DNA from 2 places in the Glaciecola sp. MF2-115 genome. Region 1 is predicted to be linked to the other one. Evidence: predicted binding sites of a transcription regulator. Region 1 holds the regulator's gene; the other holds the start of a gene.
The links. The regulator NrdR, encoded in region 1, represses ribonucleotide reductase genes. The targets are predictions, from matches to a motif close to AAACACNANATNTNGTGTTT.
Positions count from the first base shown of each region.

Region 2: the regulator NrdR is predicted to act here: its motif matches at 1,732-1,751, upstream of nrdA (class 1a ribonucleoside-diphosphate reductase subunit alpha).

Region 1 is NZ_JBLBVM010000037.1:28,582-32,006, reverse strand. It holds gene glyA (serine hydroxymethyltransferase) at 1-965, shown strand, start outside; gene nrdR (transcriptional regulator NrdR) at 1,046-1,495, shown strand; gene ribD (bifunctional diaminohydroxyphosphoribosylaminopyrimidine deaminase/5-amino-6-(5-phosphoribosylamino)uracil reductase RibD) at 1,495-2,697, shown strand; gene ACKLNX_RS02785 (riboflavin synthase) at 2,785-3,425, shown strand, end outside.
Region 2 is NZ_JBLBVM010000056.1:50,488-53,912, reverse strand. It holds gene nrdA (class 1a ribonucleoside-diphosphate reductase subunit alpha) at 1-1,556, opposite strand, end outside; gene ubiG (bifunctional 2-polyprenyl-6-hydroxyphenol methylase/3-demethylubiquinol 3-O-methyltransferase UbiG) at 1,964-2,674, opposite strand; gene gyrA (DNA topoisomerase (ATP-hydrolyzing) subunit A) at 2,916-3,425, shown strand, end outside.

The DNA of each region.
Region 1 (3,425 bases):
GTTCACAAGCAAACACTGCTGTGTTCATGGCTTTGATCGAAGCGAATGATACCGTATTAGGCATGAGCTTATCGGATGGCGGTCACCTTACACACGGTTCACATGTTAACTTCTCTGGTAAAACTTATAACGCCGTTCAATATGGTTTGCATCCTGAAACTGGCATTATTGATTATGAGCAAGTAGAAGCTCTCGCGTTAGAGCATAAGCCTAAATTGATTATTGGTGGTTTCTCTGCTTACTCTGGCATCGTTGATTGGGCACGTTTTCGCGAAATCGCAGACAAAGTCGGCGCGTACTTGCTAGTCGATATGGCTCATGTTGCTGGCTTGGTTGCAGCCGGTGTTTATCCTAGTCCTTTACCACATGCCCATGTTGTCACGACAACTACACACAAGACATTAGCCGGCCCACGTGGTGGTTTAATTTTGGCAGCAAATGGCGATGAAGCTTTTTACAAAAAGCTAAATAGCTCAGTGTTCCCTGGCAACCAAGGTGGTCCTTTGTGCCACGTTATTGCAGCTAAGGCTGTTGCTTTTAAAGAGGCCCTTGAGCCAGAGTTTAAAACTTATCAGCAGCAAGTACTAAAAAATGCAAAAACGATGGTGTCTGTTTTACAAGATCGCGGTTACAAAATCGTGTCTAACGGCACAGATAACCACTTGTTCTTGCTAGATCTTATCGATAAAGACATCACTGGTAAGGCCGCTGACGCTGCTTTAGGTAATGCTAATATTACGGTAAACAAAAACTCAGTACCAAACGATCCAAGATCACCATTCGTTACAAGTGGTCTGCGTATTGGCTCTCCAGCTATTACACGCCGCGGCTTTAAAGAAGAAGAAGCGGCTCAAGTGGCTACTTGGATGTGTGACGTTTTGGACAATATTGAAGATCAAAGTGTTATCGATAGAGTGAAGGGTGAAGTCGTTGCATTATGTGAGCGCTTCCCTGTATACGGCTAGTCTAGGTTTAGAATTTACATAAACTTAGTAACAGGCCATACACTAATGTATGGCCTTACTTATTTTTGGAGCAGTAGCTCATGTTTTGTCCGTTTTGTTCAGCACAAGAAACCAAAGTAATTGATTCTAGGCTCGTAGCCGATGGAGCACAGGTGCGCAGGCGCCGCGAGTGTCTTGAATGTCATGAACGTTATACTACTTTCGAAATTGCTGAATTAGTTATGCCTAGGGTTGTTAAACGAGACGGTTCTCGTGAACCTTTTAACGAAGACAAGTTAAGAGCCGGCTTACAAAGGGCCCTTGAAAAACGTCCTGTAAGCACAGAACAAGTTGAAAACTGTATTGTGCGCATTAAGTCATCCTTGCGTGCAACAGGTGAGAGGGAAATTAAAAGTGAGTTGGTAGGGAGTCTGATTATGGATGCCCTGAAAGAGCTCGATAAAGTAGCTTATGTACGTTTTGCTTCGGTATATCGTTCGTTTGAAGATATTCGCGAGTTTGGTGAAGAAATTGCCAAGCTAGGTGATTAATGCCCAAGTTTACTAAACTCGATGCCCAATGGATGTCGCTAGCGCTCAAGCTAGCATCTAAAGGGCGTTTTTCAACTACACCCAATCCGAATGTGGGTTGTGTTATTGTTGATGCTAAAAACAATATAATAGGCACGGGCTATCATCAAAAGTCAGGTCAAGCTCACGCAGAAGTCAATGCCTTAGTTGATGCGGGTTTCGTTCCTCATCAAAACACTGACATTAAAACAGCTAACTCTCAGTCTAAACCAATCACTGAAGGCGCTACAGCTTACGTAACACTCGAACCTTGCAGCCATGTTGGAAAAACACCTCCCTGTGCACTAGCGCTGATTGAAGCAAGAATCAGTCGAGTAGTAATAGCGAGCGTTGATAAAAATCCAGAGGTAAAATATAAAGGCATTCAACTCTTATTGGATGCCGGCATTAAAGTCGATGTTGGACTTATGGAAGCAGAAGCTGACAAGCTAAATATCGCATTTAATCATCGAATGACTAAGAATCGTCCCTTCGTGACAGTAAAATTAGCAACAAGTCTCGACGGCAGAACGGCCTTGGCAAATGGCAAGAGTAAGTGGATAACTGGCACGAAGGCAAGAGCGAATGTGCAGGTGGAGAGGGCACTGAGCTGTGCTATTTTAAGTGGTGCAGATACAGTTCTTGCCGATGACCCTAAGTTAAATGTGCGTTGCGACGAATTACCAGAGTTTGAAAATACACTTTTTAAACAACGCGGAACTCAGCCAATTCGCATTATCATTGATGGTCAGAATAGACTCGACAATAGCTATCAAATTTTTCAGGACGAACATCCAGTAATAGTCTTCAATGCAGAACATAACAAAAACTTGAGCACATTGAATGTGGAGCAAATTCAAGTTGGCTTAGTAGATTCAAATAATATTCGGACGTCAGAAGCTCGGAAGTATTTGGATTTACAGGCTATAATGCATGTCTTGGCAAAAAAACAAATCAATAGAGTGTGGACTGAAACAGGATCTGCCTTATCCGGTGCGTTAATGAATGCCAATTTAGTAAATGAATTAATCATTTATCAAGCACCTATGTTACTAGGTAGCGATGCTAGAGGCGCCGTAGATATTGGTGTACTGAACAATTTGGATGAGGCTATCAAGCCCGACTTGCAAGAGGTGATTCAAGTAGGGAACGATCTAAAATTACGCTTATCTATTACAAGCTAGCAGCGAATAAACACAACGAACAAGTTTAGCTAGAAATAAGTAGCTAGAAATACATAGCCAAAAAAACACAATAAGGAGTGCGCTTGCATGTTTACTGGGATTATAGAAGCTAAAGGACAGATAAGGTCTTTAGTGAATCATGGTGATGACATTCGCCTGACAGTAGAGACAGGCAAACTGGATATGAGTGATGTTGCTTTAGGTGACAGCATTGCAACCAATGGCGTTTGTCTAACGGTTGTCGAATTCGGTGAGCACCACTACAGTGCTGACGTGTCCTCAGAAACTATAAAGTATACAGGCTTTGCTAACTATAGTAATGGCAGCTCTGTTAATTTAGAGAAAGCAATGCGGGCGGATACTCGTTTTGGCGGACATATTGTCAGTGGGCACGTTGATGGAGTGGGCGAAGTTATTTCCGTGACCGATCATCAACGCTATGTAGAAATTTGGGTGAAAGCACCCGACGAACTTGCAAAATATATCGCTCACAAGGGATCTATTACAGTCGATGGTGTTAGTTTGACGGTGAACGAAGTGAAAGGTGCGTCTTTTATGTTGTGGTTAATACCTCATACATTGCAAGAAACCGTCATCGGTGATTACACCAAAGGCACTAAAGTGAATTTAGAAGTAGATGTTATTGCACGTTACCTCGAAAGATTAATGCTCGGTGATAAAGCGGCTGATGAAAAGCAAGATATCAGCATGTCGTTTTTAGCAGAACA
Region 2 (3,425 bases), on a different contig from region 1:
TTAATAACACCTACGCCCAGTGTGCGTCTTCCCATTGTTGCATTTAGGGCTGCTGGAACAGGGTAGTCTTGGTAATCTAGTAAGTTATCGAGTGCACGAACAGCTAAATCAGCGAGTTCTTCAAATTCGTCTAAACTTTCAATTTCACCCAAGTTAAATGCCGATAATGTGCAAAGTGCGATTTCGCCTTCTTCATCATTGACATGTGACAGTGGCTTAGTTGGTAACGCAATTTCTAAACATAGGTTACTTTGACGCACCGGCGCTACTTTAGGGTCGAAAGGACTGTGCGTGTTGCAATGGTCAACATTCTGTAAGTAAATTCGACCTGTGCTTGCGCGCTCTTGCATAAACAAACTGAATAACTCAATTGCTTTAATACGCTTTTTACGAATAGTCTCGTCAGCTTCGTATTGCACATATAAACGTTCAAATTCGTCTTGATCAGCGAAGAAGGCGTCATATAATCCGGGAGTGTCGGATGGGCTAAATAGCGTAATGTAATCGTCTTTGATCATACGCGTGTACATTAACTTGTTAAATTGTACACCGTAGTCCAAATGTCTGACTCGGTTCTCTTCTACGCCACGGTTGTTTTTGAGTACTAATAAAGATTCAACTTCCATATGCCACAGCGGATAGAATAATGTTGCAGCACCACCGCGAACACCGCCTTGTGAACAGCTTTTAACCGCAGTTTGAAAGTACTTATAAAATGGAATGCAACCTGTGTGAAATGCTTCACCGCCTCTAATTGGACTACCAAGCGCTCTAATACGTCCAGCATTCACGCCGATACCGGCTCTCTGGCTAACGTATTTAACAATCGCTGATGCAGTAGCGTTAATCGAATCCAAGGAGTCGCCAGCTTCTATTAATACACAAGAGCTGAATTGACGAGTAGGGGTTCGAACGCCAGCCATAATAGGTGTTGGTAATGATAATTTAAATGTCGAAGCTGCATCATAAAAACGTTTGATGTAATCCATGCGTGTATCGCGAGGATATTTTGCGAACAAACATGCGGCAACAAGTACATATAAAAATTGTGCACTCTCGTAAATTTCACCTGTTACTCGGTTCTGTACCAAGTACTTGCCTTCCAATTGTTTAACAGCGGCGTAGCTGAAATTCATGTCGCGCCAATGGTCGATGAACTTATCCATTTCCTCAAATTCAGCTTGAGTGTAGTCAGTCATTAAATGCTCATCGTACTTTTTCGCTTCAACCATCTTTTTGACGTGAGCGTACAGAGCTGGCGGCTCGAATTGGCCATAAGCCTTTTTGCGAAGATGAAAAATGGCTAGGCGGGCTGCAAGATACTGATAATCAGGTGCATCTGTAGAGATAAGGTCAGCCGCAGATTTGATCATAGTTTCATGAATCTCAGCAGACTTAATACCGTTATAGAACTGGATCTGAGCTTTGATTTCAACTTGTGAAACTGAAACATCAGAGAGGCCTTTAGCCGCCCATGTTACAACTTTATGAATTTTGTCTAATTCGAGAGGTTCTTGCGTGCCGTCTCTTTTTGTCACTAGAAGAGTGTTGTTCATTTTTTATTATCGCTCTTTGGTCTACGCCTGATTTTTAGCGTGATATTAATTTTCTAAACCCAAATCAAATTCGCTTCGTGCCAATTTTGTGTTTAAACGAGGTATATGTTTAGACACTTAATATAGGGTGTTTGAAATTCCATGACCACAAGATAGTGAGGTTTTGAGTTAGATGCAACCCAACATGTAGTGCTTTTTGACTATTTGTACAACACTTAGAGATTCAGTTAGTAGTGACTAACGTTGGCGCAATTAAATTAACAGGCTTATATAGGTTGCAACAGAATTATTTTTATTTATTTTTCGGTAAACTAATTTAGTCTAAAAAGCGTTTGTTTATTACTATTTGTTTTAATGAAAATCGGGTATCTAGTGTTGATTTTTATAAAAGGCACTAGATATAGTGCCTAACGGAGTTTTTCACACTGCAGTATATAATTTACATCTACATTTTTATCAGATAAATAATAGGTATTATTTATCACATTTAAATGTAATCCAGTGATATTTTTCGGTACTAAAGATGTGGTATCAATCCAACGCGTCATTTCGGCGGGGGTAATGAATTTTTTATGGTCATGCGTTCCCTTTGGAACCAAGTTGAGAACATACTCCGCACCCAAAATTGCCATTACCCAAGACTTCATATTTCTATTAATAGTAGAGAAAAATACTTTTCCGCCAGGTTTCACTATTTTGGCACAAGCCTGAATTACAGAAGCAGGGTCAGGAACGTGCTCTAACATCTCTAGACAAGTCACAATATCCATACTTTCAGGATTGGCTTGAGCATAGTCTTCTGCACTAGTGAGTTCGTAATTGACTTTTACGCCTGATTCAAGCCCATGCAAACTAGCAACGTCTAAAGAGTCTTTCGCTAAATCGATCCCGGTCACCGAAGCGCCAGCTTTAGCCATCGACTCCGCGAGAATACCTCCTCCACAACCTACATCTAGTATGTCTTTGGAGAAAAGGCCTTGAGACTTTTCTTCTATAAAGGCGAGTCGAACAGGATTTATATCATGAAGCGGTTTAAACTCGCCATTAAGATCCCACCATTTAGATGCTAAAGCGGAAAACTTCTCTATTTCATTGTTATCTACGTTAACTACAGCCATGTTATCCTCAAAGAATTCTTGGTTTTTCTGCCATTGGCGCTATGAACTTCATCAATGGACAATTTTTATATGAATTATTATGACATACATCTACATATTCGACAGTCTTAATGATAATATCACTACGCCAACCTTGGCTAAAAATAACAAGTGAGCTATTTGCGTCAGATCAACGTCCATTTAGAGAATGGATAGCATCAGTTGATAAATGCTCTACAAATAATAAAGGACAGTGCAGTTTATGACTGATAACGCTAAAGAAATCCTGCCGATTAATATCGAAGATGAATTAAAGAACTCTTACTTAGATTACGCGATGAGCGTTATCGTCGGGCGTGCTCTTCCAGACGTAAGAGATGGCTTGAAACCAGTTCACCGCCGCGTTTTGTTTGCGATGAACGAGTTGAAAAATGATTTCAACAAGCCATACAAAAAATCTGCCCGTGTCGTTGGTGACGTCATCGGTAAGTATCACCCACACGGTGATTCCGCTGTATACGACACTATCGTTCGTATGGCACAACCATTCTCGTTACGCTACATGCTGGTAGACGGTCAAGGAAACTTCGGTTCTGTTGACGGTGATTCTGCTGCTGCAATGCGTTATACCGAAATCCGCATGGCAAAAATTGCACATGAATTGTTAGCTGATCTTGAAAAAGAGACAGTTAACTTTGTGCCTAACTATGATGGTCAGGAACATATTCCTGAAGTTCTGCCTACTAAAGTTCCAAACTTGTTAGTGAATGGT